One region of the Thalassorhabdus alkalitolerans genome, then DNA from elsewhere that is predicted to be linked to it. Evidence: riboswitches for the same ligand, from Rfam matches in the RefSeq annotation. Region 1 holds a riboswitch; the other holds the start of a gene.
What was found. A riboswitch is a leader RNA that binds a small molecule or an ion and turns the genes downstream of it on or off. The one in region 1 is predicted to bind magnesium.
Positions count from the first base shown of each region.

Region 2: another riboswitch for magnesium. It lies ahead of mgtE (magnesium transporter); the one in region 1 lies ahead of mgtE (magnesium transporter).

Region 1 is NZ_JBHSOZ010000005.1:339,621-349,834, reverse strand. It holds gene ACFPU1_RS12620 (right-handed parallel beta-helix repeat-containing protein) at 697-2,664, opposite strand; gene ACFPU1_RS12615 (helix-turn-helix transcriptional regulator) at 2,783-3,538, shown strand; gene ACFPU1_RS12610 (hypothetical protein) at 3,860-4,423, opposite strand; gene ACFPU1_RS12605 (arsenic resistance protein) at 4,729-5,682, opposite strand; gene ACFPU1_RS12600 (hypothetical protein) at 6,077-6,598, shown strand; gene ACFPU1_RS12595 (DoxX family protein) at 6,706-7,083, shown strand; M-box (ykoK) riboswitch at 7,211-7,378, shown strand; gene mgtE (magnesium transporter) at 7,570-8,931, shown strand; gene ACFPU1_RS12585 (VOC family protein) at 9,468-9,902, shown strand; gene chrA (chromate efflux transporter) at 10,034-10,214, opposite strand, start outside.
Region 2 is NZ_JBHSOZ010000003.1:907,936-918,149, forward strand. It holds gene ACFPU1_RS07235 (YhjD family protein) at 1-231, shown strand, start outside; gene ACFPU1_RS07240 (potassium channel family protein) at 416-1,072, shown strand; gene ACFPU1_RS07245 (BCCT family transporter) at 1,277-2,965, shown strand; gene ACFPU1_RS07250 (phospholipase D family protein) at 3,139-4,551, opposite strand; gene ACFPU1_RS07255 (RrF2 family transcriptional regulator) at 4,824-5,264, shown strand; gene ACFPU1_RS07260 (FluC/FEX family fluoride channel) at 5,431-5,835, shown strand; gene crcB (fluoride efflux transporter CrcB) at 5,832-6,227, shown strand; gene ACFPU1_RS07270 (MBL fold metallo-hydrolase) at 6,368-7,186, shown strand; gene ACFPU1_RS07275 (hypothetical protein) at 7,219-7,737, opposite strand; gene mgtE (magnesium transporter) at 7,943-9,307, opposite strand; M-box (ykoK) riboswitch at 9,579-9,742, opposite strand; gene aldA (aldehyde dehydrogenase) at 9,855-10,214, opposite strand, start outside.

The DNA.
Region 1 (10,214 bases):
ACTTGAGTTACTTCATGGGTTGGAGTAGTGATGAACCCCTGAAAAAATAAAAAAATTCTTTGGATAATTAGAGAATTTTAGGGCAAAGTAAGTGTAAATTATCATATATTATTCATAATGATAGAAAAGAACGTGATTTTGGTGAAAAAGGTACCAGTTTACATAAAATAGGCGATCCCCCAGTCTTCAAGGAAAGTGAAGGGTGAAGCTCATGACAAATGGTGGTTTCAAGAATCAGCATGTTTTTTCATCTTTGTCTAGACCCTCTAAGACAAAATCCTTCTAGAATTCAATTCAAGAAGGACTTTTTAGTCCCCTATTGTTAAATGTGTTCATGTTTATAAAGGTGCTTATGGTCTCATAATAAAGGTGCAACTTAGATCATCCTTCTGAATTATCTAGTTAATAAAGAAGCAGCCTGGATCAAGCATCGGTCTAGGATGCCTCTTTATTTTTTGATTTTATTTTAAGATGATGGCAGTACTCTTCTACGCTTAAAACAATCTTCACCGTTCGGGATGACCCTATAGTGCTTCCGCTCTCAGGGTAAGAAAAATCACACGTCCATTGAGACGTACTATATTGATGAAAATCAAACATCCTGGAACCCAAATGCTGACCGACCGCTACTTCGATTTCAACAGAAGTAGTGGTCCATCGCATGGAGGGACAAGGTCACACCTTGTCCCTAAACTTTTATCCCCATACTTTAATATAATTTTTCCCTGCTTTTAAATTACCAATTGGTCCCAATACACTTTTTTCTGCACGTTTTTCTCCTAATAAATCCTTATCCACGATTACTTCGCTGCCATCTGGATTTTTAAATTCTGCATCCACAATACGTGCTCTTCCAAGAGTTTTGGTGCATTGAATTTCTCCAAGTATTTTCTCAAAATCTTCTGGCAGATCAATATAAAGATATACTGAGTTTCCTTCTTCGCTAATTTTTATTTCTGGATTAAAGTTATCAGCTATAACTCTTTCAGTTTCTCTTTCAAACGATTCTGCCCCATGATAGTATGCATTACGGTTAATATAAACCGGTTGTTCAACTTTATGGAATCTACGGTGGTCACCGTATCCTTGATTCACAATCTCGATATATTCCTCAAGTGAAGTTGTATAACCTTTATAGTGAGCAGTACCAACATATTCATTTGTTATCTCTGAAGGGTTTAATGTTTGCAAACCAGCTGTTTTCACAGAATCATCGCCAATAAAAATGTTATTGTAGAATCTATCATCTCCACCATACACAGGAGCAAAACCAGCTATCTCCGTGCTATGAGGTACATGATACGGTGTTGCACGATCAAGCATTTTCTTCTGAACCATTTTCCCGCGAATTAAATTGTTAATATACGCTCCGCCTTGAGCATGGTTATCTAATGCATAGTCTGCAGTAAGAATGTTATTATCAACAATATAAGGACCGCTACTAACTTCAACAAACAAGTCGCGGTTATTTCTGTAATACAGATTTCTGCTTACTCTTGTACCTTGTGTCTGCCAATCTAGCCATGTTCCTAAAGAGCAGTCATGTATACGGTTGTCGTGAATTTGTACGTCAATTGCTGCGTGTAGCTTAATCCCCGCAATTTCATGTCCATAAAACTCGCGCTTTAATGCAATATTATAAATGTGGTTATTGTAAATTTCGCTAAATACACAGCCTAGATGACCTACTACACCATTTTGACCACAATCATAAATAGTATTGTTTCTAATAATATGGGAACCAATTTTTTCTTTATTCCAACCAATTTGTCTAGCAGAAAAAACTGATTCTAATTGATATTGATAGCCTGGCTTATCTTTTCGGATCGTGCTATAGTTATGGCCAGTTGATGCTTCTTTACCAATACTGATTGCACTACATTTTGCGTCGTGGATAATATTATCCTCAATAACCCAGCCTTTACTCCAATGAGGTCCGATTAATCCTGGCTGATCCGCTGTTGGCGGAGTCCAAGGAGTTGCTGCCTGAGCCATTTCAAAACCTCTAACCGTAATGTAACTTACACCAATTTGTGCTGGATAAAAGCAAGCTTTACGCACATTAATCTCTACTAATTCCTCATTAGGATTTGTTCCGTGGAAATTAGCATAGATGGTTGTATTATTTTCATTTACTTCTGCATACCAAACATATTTTGTTTGCTCTTGATTGTGGACAGGGACAACTGTCTTTGACCAATGGTCTAATACTTCTGTTTTCTCTTCTGGATTTATTAACATCTCAAAATTTTCTGCTTCATAAAAGGACATCCCATTTAAATAAACATCTCCAAGGTGTCTTCCTGGATTATAAACAATCCAGTCTCCAAAAATCTCTTCTTTGTATGGGTTATAATCTCCGAAAAATTCATTTGCTAATACAACTTTCCAGACAGTTCCTTCTACCTGTTCCCAACCTTGAATTTGCTCGGAACCTTTAATTACAACCTTCTCACCTTCAGCTGCCTGATATGTTATTCTTCTATATTCACTTAATCCTGCAAACTTTGGTTTCACCCATTCCCGATATTCTCCTTTGTGGACAATAACAGTATCTCCTGCTTGGGCTACTGAAGCGGCTTTACTGATTGTCAAGAATGGATTCTGTTTCGTTCCATCTGCAAAATCTGAACCATTTTTTGCTACATGGTATTCAAAAGCCATTTTTACTTCCTCCTTCTATATATCATAGATTCATTATAGGAGCCAAAATAAGTCTATTTCTATTCAAAATATAGTATAATTTAAGACAATATTAGTTTTTTTTCAGGGGGGATAGCCTTTGGTATTTTTTGAACACCATGGAGTTGAAGAAAAAGAATCCTTCCACTTTTTTAAACTAGATAACCAAACCTTTCCTCTCCATTTTCACCGAGCCTACGAACTTATCATTGTCAATGAAGGAGAGTTACTAGTAAGTATTGGCCAAAAAAACTATACATTGTATAAAAATGATATAGCCTTCATTTTTAATAACCAAATCCATGAACTTAAAGCTAAGAATCATTCTGACATTTCCATCGTCATCTTTTCACCAGAGTTAATCGGTCGTTTTTTCATGAATTATAAGGGATACGTCCCAGAAGATAATGTTATTCACTTAAGTAAACCCCCTGATTTTGATGCACTAGATTCCATTTATAGACAGAAAAGTTTCCTGTATGATGTTTGCGGGAGATTGGTAGATAATACTGAATTTCTTCCCGTTGAACACTCAACAAAGACGGAAGTACTATATAAAATTCTCCTTTATGTGGATAGAAATTATAGTGAGGATTGCACGCTAAAAGTAATCGCAAAACAATTACAATACGATTATGCCTACCTATCCAAACTTTTTGTACAAATGACGAATATGAACTTTACTGAATACTTGAATCATTATCGTATTTCACAAGCCTGTTATCTGTTGAAAAATAGTCAGCAGCCAATTAGCGAGATAGCTATAAACTGCGGTTATAATAACCTCAGGTCATTCAATCGTAACTTCAAAAAGATTACCAGCCATTCACCTAGAAAGTTCAGAGAGTTAACCTAGGGAATTGAAGAACTGGAGCGGCGGGAGTTTGGGCATATAAAATAAAGAGACAGGGGAAGTTTTACATCCTTTTATAGGTAGTTTAGCAATTCAATAAAATATATGTTGCCCATGGATAAACGGGGTTATATTTGCTAATTCAGTTTAAGTTACATTTCATAATAAGGATTGTCCAAGTACCTAAAAAAAAAGGTTTTGTGCTGGCATAAAGAGAGATAATAGTAAATATAAAAAGCTGGTCTATCTACTTTGTAGATAAGACCAGCTTTTTTTGAGGCAGGTATTGTTTTTTCTGTTATCTCATGTGCCAGAGCCAATTAATTAAGGAGTATACGGGTAATGAGAGCCGTGAAGGACAATTTTCAGGTCGCCATCATTATTTCTTGTATGAGCGAAATTATATTCTACTTCAACAGGTTCTCCTCCATCAGCTGGTGTAAAATAATACACACCCATACTTAGAGCTGTATTTCCTTCAATTATAACTCCTTCATTTTCCCACTGTACATCTGTCCAAGGTGCAATAGCAAAACCATCATCCTCTGGATACGCTTCATTTCCTCCTATGAAATAAGACAACGCTCCTTCAAAGGTGTCGCGGAAACGTTCCTCACTAGCTAAAGTTGGTTTGAAAAGGACATCGCCGGTATCATAACCATAGAAACGTTCGATATGCTCAGAAGCAGCGGCTTCATAGTCTTCACCCTCGCTGTATACTTCTCCGATATGAACAATTCCTTCTCCCCAGCTTTCCTGAAATTCCAAAACTTCCTCCTCAGTGATCTCCTGTACTACTTCTTCCTCCGCTGATTCACCCTCTACTGGTTCAGTAGAAGAATCTGTTGAACATGCAGCTAACATTGCAGCGAAAGATACTGCTCCCACTACGCTTCCAATTCTTTTTAATTTGATAATAATAATAACTCCTCTTCTACATTATGTATCTATTTTTTCCTACAAATGGGATTATAATTCCTTTATAGTGAATTGTCAATATAATCGTCAGTGCATATAGATACAGGAGAAAGTGGTAAGGATACCGTCTTTACGGATGGTTGGAAAAGAGTGCTCCGGAATATTTATGCACAAAAAACCCACGTGAGAGGAAGGGCTTTCCTTATAGATAACTAGATGAAGGTTTGATTTTACTAAAATAACCTATTTACAGACATTATTCCTTTCGAGGTTTTTTAAGTATTTCTCTTTCGAGAAGTGAATAGTAACAGCTGGGTAATGAGAGCCAAAATAGGCAGTTCCAATAACGGTCCTATTACTAATGTTAAAGCGATTAAGGGTTGATCTGGAAAGGCGGTCATAGCAATTGCTAAAGCAATTGGCGAATTTCTTGCTAGAGTAGTTAAGCATAAACTTGCTCTGTCGGAGTTTGAAAACCTCATTACCTTTCCAATTCTTTGACCGACAAAGAAATTTACTATGAAAAATAATAGAATAGGAATAATAATTTTCCACATTACATCTAAATTATCAAGAAGTAATTGTCCTTGTGAAGCAAACATAGCAACGATTGCAAGGCTTAGAAAAATGATAGGTAACACGCTGAGAGTGGATATAAGGTTATCCCTTACCTGTTGCCTGTTTCTCAAGAACATCTTTGTTAGAAGAGACAAAATTAGTGGCATGAATAAAACAACCAAGATGCTTTCAATGAGATAAGAAAGTTCTATAACCCCTGTTGTTCCTCCAAATATAAGAAGATAAACAGGAAGCAAAATGACTTGGAGAATTAAGTTTAGAGGCAAGATGGCCGTTGATAACGCAACATTTCCTTTTGCCACCCCTGTAAAGATCAAGTACCAGTCAGTGCATGGTGTAACCATAAGCATAATAAATCCAAGAAATAATGCTGGGTTATCACCTAAAAATACCATTGCCAGAAGCCATGCCAGGATGGGGGTCCAGACAAAGTTTATAATCACTGAAGTATATGTAAACCTAATGTCTTTAAAAGCTTTTTTTAATTCTTCCATAGGAATTTGTAAAAAAGTAATATAAAGCATGGCTACTAGTAAAGGAACAATAAAGCTTTCCGCATTAGCTCTTATTAACTCTGTTTGTCCTATACCTATTCCAATCAATACTGCTAAGAAAATAATAAAAGTATATAGTTTTTCTAATAAGTTCATTGGGTATCACAGCCTGCTAAAGAATAATTTTTGAATGACGTAATTTTATCATAGTTTAACTGTACACTACGTTTTCCTTATTCTACTAACGGCATGTTTTAGTTTGTAGCAGAACTGAAAAAGTTTAATTCGAAGGGACCACTAAACTTTATTAAGTATGGACACAAACTTCCCTTAACTCCCGGAAAAGAATTTTTCACATTCTATTGAAGAACAGAGCTTGTTTTATTTATGTGATTGAGAGAAAACTTATTTATGGTGGGAAAGTAACTCTCCTGGAAGCCGGGGAAGCGAGAAATAAAAAGGAAAATACAAAAATTCCAAATTGATATTCTCATAAGAATACATCGTCTCTTTTTCATTGGTAAATCCTGAGAAGAGAGGTGATGATAACATGGCAGTTAACATAATAATTGGTTTTCTACTTCCTTGGGTGTTTGGTAGTTACCTTTATAACAAAGACAAATACCTGATGGTAACAACCATCCCCTTATGTGTATTGATTGCTTTTGTGATCAACACAAAAGGAACTCGGTACTGGCTCTTAAAGCCACGAATTAAAGAAAAACAGTATCGTACGATTTATCCGTTGAACCTTGGTTATTTTCCAGTAGTGGCCAGTTTCATGATATATTGCGCGCAAAAAAGGGCATGGCCTAGGATGATATGGATCACATTGTTTACACTTTTGTCTGCGACGGCAGAAATAGCTGCTCTTATGGCAGGGAAACTCCTGTATAAAAACGGCTGGAATATTTATAAAACCCTGCTTACTTATTTTCTTCCCTATTGCTTTGTAGTTATCTATTATGACTTTGTAAAAATGCTTCGAGTGATTACACAACATTCTCAACAGAAAAAGAAGAATGTTAGAGAGTGTGAGGGAAATACAGGAAGTAAAGGTGCATATGTTTAAAGCAATAAAAAGTATTAAGGAATATGTCACAAATTTTTCAATGAAACACCTCCCTTTATAGCTGTCTTGTTTATTAGAATAGGACGTAGAGAAATGGGGGACCAAAAATGAAAAAACTGATTGAACAAGGGACGGAATGGATCCTTTTTTTGCTGCGTATATTGCTTGGGGGATTTATAGCTCTTCATGGAATAATTAAAGTGACCGATATTTCCCAGGCCAATCAAACCTTTGAAGAAGCAGGCATTCCTGTGTTTTTAGGAAACTTGACCGGAATTATTGAAATTATTGTAGGGGCGACTTTAATAGTAGGTCTTTTAGTAAAATCGTCAGCGATCGTTGTAGCTCTTTTGCTTATAATCTCCATTCTGTTAGCGCCGTATCAGGAGGGAATGATCAGCTATTATGAATTACTGTTGCCGGCTCTGCTTTTAGCTGTTTTATTAAGTGTAAGAGGAAGTAGGAAATTGAATCTGGTTACCTGAAACGTTTATTTATTCGAAACGAATAGGAAAAAATAATTAAAAGAATCAGTTATTCAAAATACAGGTTGACATCATTTTGTCTTTTTTATTACACTGCATATGACACATAAGGTATTTCCAAAAACAAAATAAACCTCGTTAGGTGAGGCTCCTGTGCTGGAGATATGCTGCTGCCCAAAAACGTCCAAAGACGCCAATGGGTCAACTGGAACGGTCGACATAAGGCCCTTTCTAATGCAGCTGGATGATAATCCTATGCCGCACAGTGCTAAAGCTCTACGAATGGAGGGTCTGATTATGTTGTATCGTGCGCACTTAGCGTCCTCTTTTTGTGGAGGACGTTTTTTTATTCTAAAAAAAGGAGGTTAGAAATGAAAGAAAGTGATAGTTTAGAGGCCGAGTCGGGAAGGAACAATAAAAATACAAAGTACTTTTTTCATTTCGTTGAGTGGTCAGGGGAGTGAAAAAAGCGTTAGGGGGCATGGCATGAAAAAGCTGGATTCACGTTCTCGTCAAGAATACGCAGAACATGTGATTGACTTGTTACAAAAAGAAGATGAAGCTCAATTTCGGGATCAATTTTTGGAGCTTCATCCAACAGACCAGTTAAGTATCTTTCACACATTAAATCAGACAGAAAGAAAACGGCTATATGCTTATCTACAACCTCAAGAATTTGCGGAAATATTTCAAGGGATGGAGTTTCTTGAACAGGAATGGGTGAGCCGCGAATTAAATGACAATTATATCGCTGATATGCTAAACGACATGTATTCAGATGATGTTGCCGACTTTCTTGGAGAACTGCCTGAAGAAAAGCGCTCATCAATCTTAACTGCAATGGATAAGGAAGAAGCAGCTGACGCCAAAGAGCTCCTTTCTTACCCTGAAGAAACCGCTGGAGCTATAATGACCAAAGAGTTTCTTGCGGTAAAAGCCGATAATCGAGTGAGCGACGTTATTGAGTTTTTACGAAAGGAAGGGCCAGATGCAGAGACGGTATACTATTTATATGTTACCAATCAGGAAGATCAGCTGGTTGGCGTAGTGTCTTTGCGGGACCTTATTGTCTCTCCTACAGAGGAAAAAGTGGAGAATATTATGGGGACAAGGGTGGTTTCAACGAAAGTCACCACTGACCAGGAGGAAGTAGCATCGCTCATTCAAAGGTACGACTTGCTTGCAGCTCCTGTTGTAACTGACGATGGTGCCCTGGTTGGTATTGTGACAGTCGATGATGTGATCGACATTATCGAGGAAGAAGTCACAGAAGACATCGGTGAAATCTCCGCCACGAGAGGAGCAACTGACGTTAACCTCTCTGCTTTTCAAGCAGCAAAAAAAAGGGCACCCTGGATTATTTTGTTGATGTTTTTTGGGATGATTACAGCTGGTGTGATTGATCAGTTTGAAGGAACGTTAGAAGAGATTGTTATTCTGGCAGCATTTATTCCACTCATTATGGACTCTGCTGGAAACACGGGAACACAGTCACTTGCTGTTGTTGTTCGAAGCCTTGCTACAGGATCCTTTGAAAAGAAAGGACTATGGCAGACCATCCGAAGAGAATTTTCTACGGGAGTATTAATAGGTTTATCGTGTGCTATTGTCCTTGTCGGGTTGATTACCATACTGTACGGGAATTTGGTTTTAGCGGGTGTCGTAGCCGTATCCATCTTTTTATCTTTAAGTATTGCTACCGTCACTGGAGCTTTGTTTCCCCTTATTATTAACAAACTGAAATTAGACCCTGCCATTGCCTCAGGACCTTTTGTTACCACGGTGAACGATATTCTAGGCTTGCTTATTTACTTTACCATTGCAACTTCTTTACTCATGTATTTGTAAAGCAGAAGGAGCGGGACATAGATATGGTGCATGTCTATGTCCCTTTTTTTAAAAGGAAAGGGAAGATTTTTCTTTTTGATGGTATACTCACCATCACACTGACTACAATTCTAATCATCTGTCTAATAAGTATACTATTTACCCTGATTGTGCTTGCGTTTGTGGTTTATGTACGGTCGTTACGTAGAAAAAAGGGTAAAAAACCAAGACACAAGATGGAAATATAAAAATGAGAATGATATTGAAAACGAAAAAACTGACTCAAAGAAACATCGTTATTGAGTCAGTTTTTTAATGGTTTTTCCTTTTGCAATTCTAATCCTTCAATATGTATTACGTTTTTGATGAAAAGGAAAAAGAAAACGAAAGTTTGGAGAGAGACTTGAGGACGAACCTGGCTAACATTTTCTTCTCCTGCTTGGATCGAACTTGTTCTCCCTATGACTAACACCGTAAAAATTACATTGAATGTGGAACTTTAGTTTAAAAATGGGGAAAATGGTAGTGGAAGAATTCATAAAAGGAGCGTGTTTATGATGGTTGGTGTAGAAATTAATATGGTTGTCAAAGACAGCTTAAAAGCATTGGAGTTATACGAAAGTATATTTGACGTCAAGCGGGTGGAGGTTTCAAACTTCCCTCGTGGTGAAAATGAGGCCGTTTTTATCCTATACGACGTTCAATTCCATATGTTAGATGAAAACCCAGAATTCCATTTGATCGCACCCACACCTGACGATCCTAAAACTAGTTGGGTGAATGTGACTGTTCCAGACATTAAGGAAACCTATGCAAAGGCGATGGATTTAGGGTGTACAGAGGTGCAGCCCGTGACTGAGGTTTCTGGCTACGGGGTATCGAACGCCATATTCATGGACACTTTTGGTTATATTTGGATGCTGCACCAAGTACATAAAGAGGTCAGTCATGAAGAACGTCTACGGCTTTGGGAGGAAAAAAGGGAGAAGTAACAATGTCTGTACTAGTATAAATGACAAAGCAAAGTGGTTTTCAAATTGTTTTTTGGAAATAGTGGGCAGCGGTAGTTCCAAAAGAAAGGGAATCTACTAAAGAGGAGGTTCCCTTTCTTTACAACTTTTTATTAAAACATTAACTGAATCATTGTACCTCCTGCTGCTCCTATGATCACAATCATCCAGGCCGGAAGCTTCCAGAAGACAAGCAGGCCAAATAAACCAATGGCTAAGGCAAAGTCCACAGAGGATTGAATGGCGGTAGTAAAGATAGGATGGTATAAAGCTGCTGCAAGAATACCGACAACA
Region 2 (10,214 bases), on a different contig from region 1:
TCCCTTCATGAGGATGCACGAAAAGTGAAATCATTTATGCACCAGCGGAAAATGAAAGCTTTTTTTGTAGAGAATGATGGAATGTTTTCCCGTTATACGTACACTTGCCGTGGCTACGAAGGATCAATCAGCTACTTAAACGCCAATTTAAAAAGGCAGGCACGCCATTCGATGGATGCTTATTTCAAAGGAAAATCCCCATTAGAGCAAGAGTCTGTCCTTCATAGCTGACCTTTCCTGAGGAATGACAGCATTACTGAAAAAGGATCCCCTCCAGTCTTAAATTGACAAACCATTGTTTTCCACTTATCGTATCTAGTGGCAGTATTTATTTGACTGTAAGAGCTAGAAGCATGTGACTGGGCCGCACCGTCCCGGACCTGTGCTGCGAGGATGTTTTAAGAAAGAGGGGAACATGGTGAAAAAGCAATTTGCCGTCATAGGATTAGGACGTTTTGGCGTAAGTGTCTGCAGAGAATTATATAAGCTCGGGCATGATGTACTGGCAATCGATGTGGTTGAAGACAAAGTCAGTGAGATGGTTAATTATTCTACCCACAGCGCAGTAGCAGATGGAACTGATGAGAAATCACTTCGAAGCTTAGGTGTGGGAAATTTTGACCATGTGATCGTAGCCATCGGCGATAACCTTCAAGCCAGCATTTTATGCACCCTGCTCTTAAAGGATATGGATATAAAGCAAGTGTGGGTCAAAGCCCAGAACTACAATCACCACAAAGTATTAGAAAAAATAGGCGCTGATAAGATCATCCATCCCGAACATGACATGGGAAACCGCATAGCCCAGCACCTTATTTCTGATAAGGTTATTGATTCTATCGAACTATCTGAAGAATATGCCATTGTGGAGATAGGCGTTTCTAATTCTATACACAACCGCTCGCTTATTGATTTAGATATCCGAGCCAAATATGGCGTTACTGTTTTAGCAATTAGAAGAGGAAAAGATATTAATATTTCCCCGCTTGCTCATGACAAAATCTATAAAGATGATATTTTAATTGTAATTGGGCACAAAAATGATTTAAAACGTTTTGAAGCAGTTACGTAAGTTCCGTTTGTACTTAATTAAGATAGGGAATACTACAGCCATAATAAAAGAGTAAGTGAACGGTGGTAACACTTATCAAACGAGGCTGTACTATTCCCTTTTTCTTTCCCTTTTTCAAACAATCTGTCCTTTTCCCATTCAGCTCTCTGGGTACATTGAATAATAATGCCCTGTTACCTACATCTTAATTATTGGAGGGAGATTATGAGTGAAGAAAAGTATACTTATGAAACAAAAAAGCCGGACATCGTCTTTACAGTGTCGGCTATTTTAGTGGCGGCATTTGTTGCCTGGGGGTTTATCAGTCCTTCCCATTTAGAAGCAACAGCCACGGCCGCCCTTAACTTTACAATCGAAACCTTTGGCTGGTTTTATATGATTGTTGCTGCTTTTTTTGTGGCCTTTGTTATTTTCTTAGCCGTCAGTCCTTTTGGAAAGCTGCGGCTCGGTAAACCAGAAGACAGGCCCGAGTATAAATTCTATACGTGGCTTGGAATGCTGTTTTCAGCAGGTATTGGCGTGGGGTTTATCTTTTGGGGGGTTGCTGAACCAGTACTTTATTATGTAGATACTCCTCTTGGCCAGGACGTAGAAACCGAAGCACAGGCAGCCCAACTGGGGCTTCGATACGGAGTCTACCACTGGGCGTTTCATCCATGGGCCATTTTCTCTCTTGTTGCTCTAGCTTTAGGCTACGTGCAGTTTCGAAAAGACCAGCCGGCCCTTATCAGTTCAGCCTTTTACCCATTAGTAGGAAACAGAGCTTACGGAGCCTTTGGAAAAGGCATCGATATCTTTGCTGTTCTTGCAACCTCTACAGGAGTTGCTACCACGTTCGGTCTTAGTGCCATGCAAATCAGCGGAGGGCTCTCCTATTTAACAAACATCCCAAACAACGTTATCACCCAAATGATTATTATTGGGATCGTAGCTTTTTTGTTTATGTTCTCAGCAGCAACCGGCGTAAACAAGGGCATTCGTTACTTAAGCGTTATCAACCTGACAATCGGAGCGATCCTGCTCCTGTTTATGATTGCCGTAGGGCCAACCGTTTATATTTTTGAAAATATTACCACTACTCTTGGCGGCTATATTGCTAACCTTGTCCCTATGAGTTTAACGCTGACACCTTTTACTGACAGTGTGTGGCTGGGATCCTTTACAATTTTCTATTGGGCCTGGCATATTGCCTGGGCACCATTCATGGGGCTGTTCATCGCCCGTATTTCAAGAGGACGAACAATCAGAGAATTTGTAGCTGGCGTCTTAATTGTTCCATCTCTTCTGGCTGTCGTTTGGTTTACAGCCTTTGGCGGCTCGGCTCTATATCAGGAGATCTTTCATGATGCAGGCATTGCCGCGATTGTCATGGATACTGTAGAGCTTGCTCTCTTTGCCACTCTGGCTGAATTTCCCCTTGGCGGCATTATGAGTGCGCTGGCGGTTATCCTCATTGTTATTTTCTTTATCACATCTGCCGATTCAGCCTCCTATACGCTGGGAGCCATGACGTCACAGGGAAGCTTAAATCCTACCTTGTATGTAAAGCTGGCATGGGGCTTCTTAATTGCCGGGACAGCAGCGGTCCTGCTTCTTTCCGGCGGCCTTGAGGGACTCCAAACCGCATCTATTGTGGCTGCCCTGCCATTTTCATTAATCATGCTTGTTATGGTTGTCTCTATGATGAAAATGTTTATCCAGGACCTAAAGAAAGAAAAGAACCAGGCTCGAGAACGTGAACGAAGACGATTGAAAGAAGAAATTCTTACGGAGCTTGAGGAAGAAATAGAGGACTTCAACCGTGATACATCGTCTTCACCAGCAGAGCAAAAGAAAAAACCTGGAAAAAAATTAATAAACAGAAAGAACAATCCAGAAGATAAAGAAAAGTAATAAGAAAAGGGGCTGGGACAAAACTGTCTCTAAAAAGGAATAAAAGGTGTCAGTTATCGGTTTTCGATAGCTGGCACCTTTTTGTTGATCAGAAATGGGTTGATGGCTATAGCAAAAGCCCTCACCGACGGCGAAGGCCTTCTTATTAGCTGGATTTTGTGCCAGCCTCTTTATTAGTAGGTCGATAATTTCAGGAGCTTTTGGATACGGTAAATGAATTTTAAAAATCGGGAAGAGCTTTTGTATGTTTCATAAGCAGCGGTGTGCAAGCCATCTTCGTTGTCCCAGAGACGATTAAAAAACGCTATGGAATCCTTGATTGCCTCATTGCTGACATTGCCTTGGATCTTAACATTTGACTCCAGATTTAAATTTTTCAGGTTCCTTCGAGTGAAGTTTGCTGATCCTGCAATAATGATCGCTTGTTCACCCCGTTTTAAAATAAGCATCTTAGGATGAAACTGCTCTCCCTTTGTTTCATACCATCGTATCTTGATTTTGTCAGCAGTTCTGTTCTTAAGCTCTTCAGCTACTGGCACATTAGGGAGTCCTATTTTAGACTGACCGAAAGCTTCCATGTTCTGGTCAAAGATTATCTTTATTTTTACCCCGCGCCTTGCTGCATTAACCAGCTGTCTAATCATTTTTCTCTCTGATAAATAGAGAGTTGCAATCAGAAGCTCATCACCAGGCTGAGCATCCTCTATTATCTTCAAGGTATCCTTCCATATTTGCCCCTCGGTTAAGACCTGGACGGAGGATTCCCTTTCTTTTACAGGTGAAGAAGATCCTGGCTTCCATACCGGAAGCTCATGAACTCCGCAATAATCAACGACTGCTTTTTCAGATTCCAATATGTCTTGAATCATTCTCCCTCTGAAAGAATAGCCAATATTTGCATGGTAGGCACTTGCATCATGAGGATTAGCAGAGGTTATTAGTCCCTCTTTTTCAGTAAGGATTACTTTTCGATGATTGGCTTTTATATTAAACATATACAAATAAGCGCGAAGCGTCAGCTGAGGGTGCACTGAGCTCACTGGATGGGGGAGCCATCCCTGACCTCTCACTCCAAGCCATCGTATATAGCTTCTCCAAAATCCTGAAAACAACGGATTGGAATCCCGGAGAAGTTCAAGCTTTGTTATCACTACCTCTACCCCATGCTCTTTTAACCTTTCAATATGAGGAGACTCATGAAATCCGTACACAGTGTTTACGGGATCAGTGATAAATAAAATTCTCATCTGAGGTTTATCTTGTTTCTTTCGGATAAGTTCCTCTGTTAATTGATCAGCCAGAGGAGGGAACTTTAATTTTTCTTTGTAGTAATCATTAAATAAAAACAAATCACAAACGATAAATTCCTCAGCCTCTTCTATCATTGAACATACTTTGTCATATAATGGTGTTTCCCAATGGCTTTGCTGTTCAGTATCATAACGCAGATTATAATGAAAACGGATAGCACTATCATTATGAATCTTTCCCCGGTAAGAAAGACCTTTGGGCAGCGGCTTATAAATACCGTACACCATGACTGCTAAAGGAATGAGCCAAAAAAGCTTTTTCAGTAATTTCGTCATACATGTAAGGCCGTCCTGGCGGTCCTGTTCCCTCCTTTACAACACCTGGCTATTATTTATTTTTTCACTAAAACTTCTTTTCCCCTTCTCTATCTTTCCCTAAACCCGAGCAAAGAGAACTGAAAAAGAACGTTTTTCCAGTTAAAAACTATGTAAGATAATTATACTTAGTATTGGTAAATAAATTTTCACTGTATTACACTGATTTTATAGGATACAGGAGTTATTATACACTTTCCTTATCCCGCTTTCTTCGCAAAGGAAGGGATGTTATGCAACTTACAATCTATACCGATTATTCGCTAAGAGTTCTTCTTTATTTAGCTACTGTTCCCCGTCCCTCATTAACAAGTATTCGGGAAATTTCTGATAGCTATAATATTTCCTACCACCATTTAACAAAGGTGGCCCACGAACTAGCTAAAACTGGTCTTATCACTACCATAAAAGGAAGAAATGGAGGTATACGTCTTGCCAAAGATCCTGAGGACATTAACTTAGGATGGGTTGTCAGGCAAACAGAAGATAACCTGGACTTAGTTGAATGCTTTAACGCTGAAAAGAATACTTGCATTTTATCAGGTAGATGCCGCCTTAAAGGAGTACTTAAGGAAGCCCTTCACGCCTATTTAAGTGTTCTTGATAAATATACCCTGGCGGATATGCTTACAAATCCTGAGGAGCTGAGCCTTCTCTTGAAAACGCTGAAATAGTCTATTGTTGAGAATAGACTATTTTTTTATTGCTTTTATCCTGTACCTGGTATATCTGAGCCCATCACACACTACCGCTCACTTTTGTATGCTGCCTGCTTCCATGGTAATATATATTCTTATGAGGGTATTGTCACCCACATTTTGTGTCTGCAGGGGGAAAACCATGAAATGGATAATCATTGCTGCTGTATTTATTGGCGGGGCAGCAGGGACGTATTTTCGTTATATCATTAACTTTCAAACACTTTTCTTAGGATACCCAATTGGAACCATTATAGAAAATATTTTAGGAAGCTTTCTTCTTGGTTTGTTTGCCGGCCTTATTACATATATCTCCCTCAAAGAATGGGTAAAGGCAGGGTTTGGAGCAGGGTTTTGCGGCGGATTTACTACCATGTCAACTTTGGCTGCTGATACCTTTTTTCTAGCGGGGATTCACCCTGTAGTCCAGCCATTGGTCTATCTATCTATTTCTCTTATCGGCGGTTTGACATTTGCATTTACAGGTTTCTTCCTTGGTCTGAAAATAGGAAAGAAGCAAAAAAGCCGTGAGGTGACCATACGATGAATATTCTCTGGGTGTTAACAGGCGGTGGATTAGGAGCCGTTGCAAGGTATCTGGCGGGCGTATGGCTTATGAGTCGTTTTCCCGAGCCTCCCTTCCCTGTAGCTATGCTCATCGTGAATCTTGTGGGTTCTCTGGGACTCGGCTTTTTCTTTGGTTTATATTTTCAGGCGATTCCCCTTGAAGCTTATGATGATTCATTGTACCTTTTCCTGGGGTTGGGCTTTTTTGGTGCTTTCACCACTTTTTCCACCTTTAGTACCGAAACAGTAACCCTTCTATACAAGAAGAAGAAAAAGCAGGCAGCTTTCTATGTACTTTTCTCTATAGGCGGGAGCATTATTTTATTTTTAGCTGGTTATCTATCATCTTTATTTATGTTAACTGCCTTTTAAAGGTTCTTTTGCATTCCAACAATCTGCTTTGACTGCCAAGTGTGTTGCCCCATATCTTTTTGGAGAGCGTCATGTTTCCTGCCACCGCTTGTATTTATAGAGCTTAAAGAAAAGTTATTATTGGAAGAAGGTCTTTTAGAATGTTTAGAAAAGTATCCACCTCTTTAAAAAAATATAAAGACATTTACTATATACAAGGCAGAGTGGAGTTGTTCGGGCAAGTTTTTCACTTTTACCTGTACGCTCCCCCCGGCTTAATGGTGGATTCAGGGCCTCCCTGCGCGTCTGAGGCAGCCTTTCAGCTTGCTCAGGCTGTCAGGCCCTCCGGCATCTTCCTAACCCATCATCATGAAGACCATTCCGGCAATATAAAGAGTCTGGCAGAAGCAACTGGAGCTTCTGTTTACATGGGTGAGCAGACAAAAGCTGAGTTGAAAAAGGGCTTTGACCTTCCCTTTTACCGTAAAGCAATGTGGGGAAATCCTCACAGCTTCTTCGATGGAGAAGCAGCTGATAAACACTTACAGATTGATTCAAAAACATTTGAAGTCATTTATACACCAGGACATTCGTTTGACCATTATGTTTTATATGATCCTGACACCACTCATCTCTATACCGGTGATTTATTTCTGGGAACTCATTTAAAATATGGAATGAAGGAAGAATCAGTTCCTGATATGATTGCGTCCCTTGAAAAAGTCCTCGCATTAAAGGTAGGCAACGTATTCTGCGGGCACGCTGGCATTGTACCTAAAGGAAGAGAAGCATTGGAAAAGAAAAAAGAGTTCTTGGAGTGGCTGCAGGAAGAAACACTTTATTACCACTATCAAGGTTTATCCTCCAAGGAGATTACCCGCCTGCTTTTTCATAAAGGCAAGACAAAATCCGTTCTTACGACAGGAGATTTTTCTCCTCGCCACCTGGTTAACTCTATATTGTCTGCTAAGCAACTATAAAAAGCCTGCTCTCTAAACGAATGAGCAGGCTTTTAATATACTTTTCTTTTATTCATTCTATAAATTGACCACTTTCCCGCTTCTATACTAAAAATAGCAATATGACTAGGAGAAGAAGACTCGCTGTGTATCATCATTTCCGAAACTGCCTCTGCAATCTGAATTTTAACCTTGGCCTCTTTTTCAAACAAATACCCTTTCAGCAGCCGCTGCTCTCGTACAAGAGGCACTGTCAAATGTTTCGTAGAAAGAGCTCTCGGAAACTCTTTATATTGTACATATCCGGCCAGGTAACCATCTTCATTTTCAATGCGAGGAAGGAGGTGGTTCGCAGCATGGATGAGCCATAAATAGTAAAGGGTATCACTAGTAAACCACAGAGGAGAAACCTTATCTCTCCAATGCTTTTTCATGATGTCTAACAGCTGGATCTCCGTGCGTTGGTCAGGAGCAAGAAGCAATGACTCAGCCACAACGTTATTGACAGCTTCCTGAACAGCAATTTTCCAACTTTCCATGCCTTCGTTTGAAAATTGATTCCTTACGAACAAAAGAATCGCCCCCTTTACTCTTACTCTCATTCTACTTGACAAAAAAACCCTTTGTAAATAAAGATTTTGAACTATTAGCCATTTTTACACAAAAACCAATAAATCTATCCAGTATCTAAGTTTTTTTGCATGTTTGGAATGAAAAAAACCGGAGATTCTCGTAAGAATTTCCGGCTCACGCTTTTCACAATTCGTAGCCATATTTTTATAAATACTGAAGAAGAGAAGTTGCTATGCTGAAGTAAATCAGCAGTCCAAGTATATCATTTACTGTTGTAATGAAAGGACCAGAAGCGATAGCAGGATCAAGCTTTAATTTATTAATAATCAATGGAACCGTTGCCCCTATAACTGTAGATATGGTTAAAGAAAGGAAAATAGAAGTTCCGACTATAAAGGCTAATAAGATGTTGCCATCATATAAAATAGGGATCAAGCCCATGAGTACGATCGCACATGCTAAACCAATCATCATCCCAGTGCCAAGCTCTCTTCGAAGGATTTTAAAAAGACCCTTCTTCTCTAAAGAACCTGTCGCAAGACCACGGACCACAACGGCTAGTGATTGAGTTCCCGTATTACCAGCTGAATCCATAATTAACGGGATAAAAGCCGATAGTATTACAATTGCTTCTAATGTTTCCTCAAACTGGCCAATCACTCCAGCAGTTATCATACCAAAAAACATCAGCAGAATAATCCAGGGTGACCTCTTTTTAGCTGCTTCGAAAGCTGTAACATTTACGTCTGTTGCCCCTCTTGAAGCAGAGAATTCCCCAAGATCTTCGGTTGCTTCTTCTTCAATAACATCAATAACATCATCAACAGTTACAATCCCCACAAGTTCATTTGTACTTGTTACCACTGGTGCTGCCAGGAAGTCATATTTCTGGATAAGGTTGGCCACCTCTTCCTGATCAGTGTTCTCATGCACTGAGACCACTCGCGTACTGATGATATTTATAATCGGTTCATCCGTTGCTGCAATAATCAGATCACGAAGAGAAACAACACCTGCCAATTTATTATACTCGTCAGTTACATATAAGTAGTAAACCGTTTCTGCATCGGGTCCTTCTCTTCGTAGTAATTCGATCACATCTGCCACTGTATCAGTAGCCTTAATAGAGATAAACTCTTTGGTCATAATGGCCCCGGCTGTACCTTCCTCATAAGCCATAAGCTCTTTAACATCCTGGGCATCCTCTTTATCCATTGCTTTTAATATAGCAGATACTTTATCCTCCTGCAGTTCACCTAGAAAATCTGCTACATCATCTGCGTACATGTTATTAAACATCTCTGCAGCATATTCTTTATCCAGCTCCAGAGCGATCTCTTTTTGATCATTTACTTCCAGCCCTTCAAAGATAGCTGCAAATTCTTCGGGGCTTAGGTATTCATAGACACGAGCTCTTTTTTCTTGATCCAGGCGGCTGAAAAGATCCACCTGATCAGCTGGATGAAGCTCTAAAAAAGCATTTCTAAATTGCTCAATGGCTTTGTTTTCCAAAATATCGAGTATATTATTCATATACTCTTCTCTAGTATGATCATTTAACTTAACCATTGCTCTCCCTCCTTCTTAAAAGAGGATAGAGTCCCTGATTCATTAATTTACTTTGTTTTTAAAAGTATCCAAAATGAGGGAATCGATCCTCGCACTGACTTAAAAGCCTTATATACTACACTGCACCTAAAACTGGAATCCGGACTGCTGTCCATAAAATTCCCTCACCTCCTAAAAATTTTTCTGAAACGTCTTCTTTGCTGAGTAAAAAAAGCGCCCTCCACAAATGGAGAGCGCTTATTAAATCAGCACAAAGATGCTCAAAACAGAACATGCTACCCATTCGTAGAGCTTTAGCACTGTACGGCATAGGGCTATGCCAGCTGCATTAAAAACCACCTTATATCGATGGTTCCTGTTGACCCATTGGCGTCTTTGGACATTTTTGGGCAGCAGCGTCTCTCCGTACAGGAGCCTCACCTAACGAGAAATATTACGTTTTTCCAACACAAACATGAATATACGCTGATTTCAGAAACCTGTCAATGCATTTTCTGCAATTTGCAAAGATTCTCTTTCGCTAGATGTCTTTTTCTTGATCATTTACTTATCGTTCGTATTCCATATACGCTACGGTAGTAATAAGAAATTCTTCTAATCCACGTTTTCCATCAGCTCCGCCTATTCCTGATTTTCTCCAGCCAGCATGAAATCCTTGCAACGCCTCAAAATTCTCCCGATTCACAAAGACTTCACCAAATTCCAATTCATTAACACCCTGCATCACTTCATGATAATTTTCTGTAAAGATAGAAGATGAAAGGCCGTATTCTGAATCATTTGCCATGACGATAGCTTCTGAAAAAGAATGATACGTCGTAATAGGAAGAACCGGACCAAAAATTTCTTCCTGCATGATATCCATTTCTTGGCCTACATTGGTTAATATCGTTGGTTCAAAGAAATA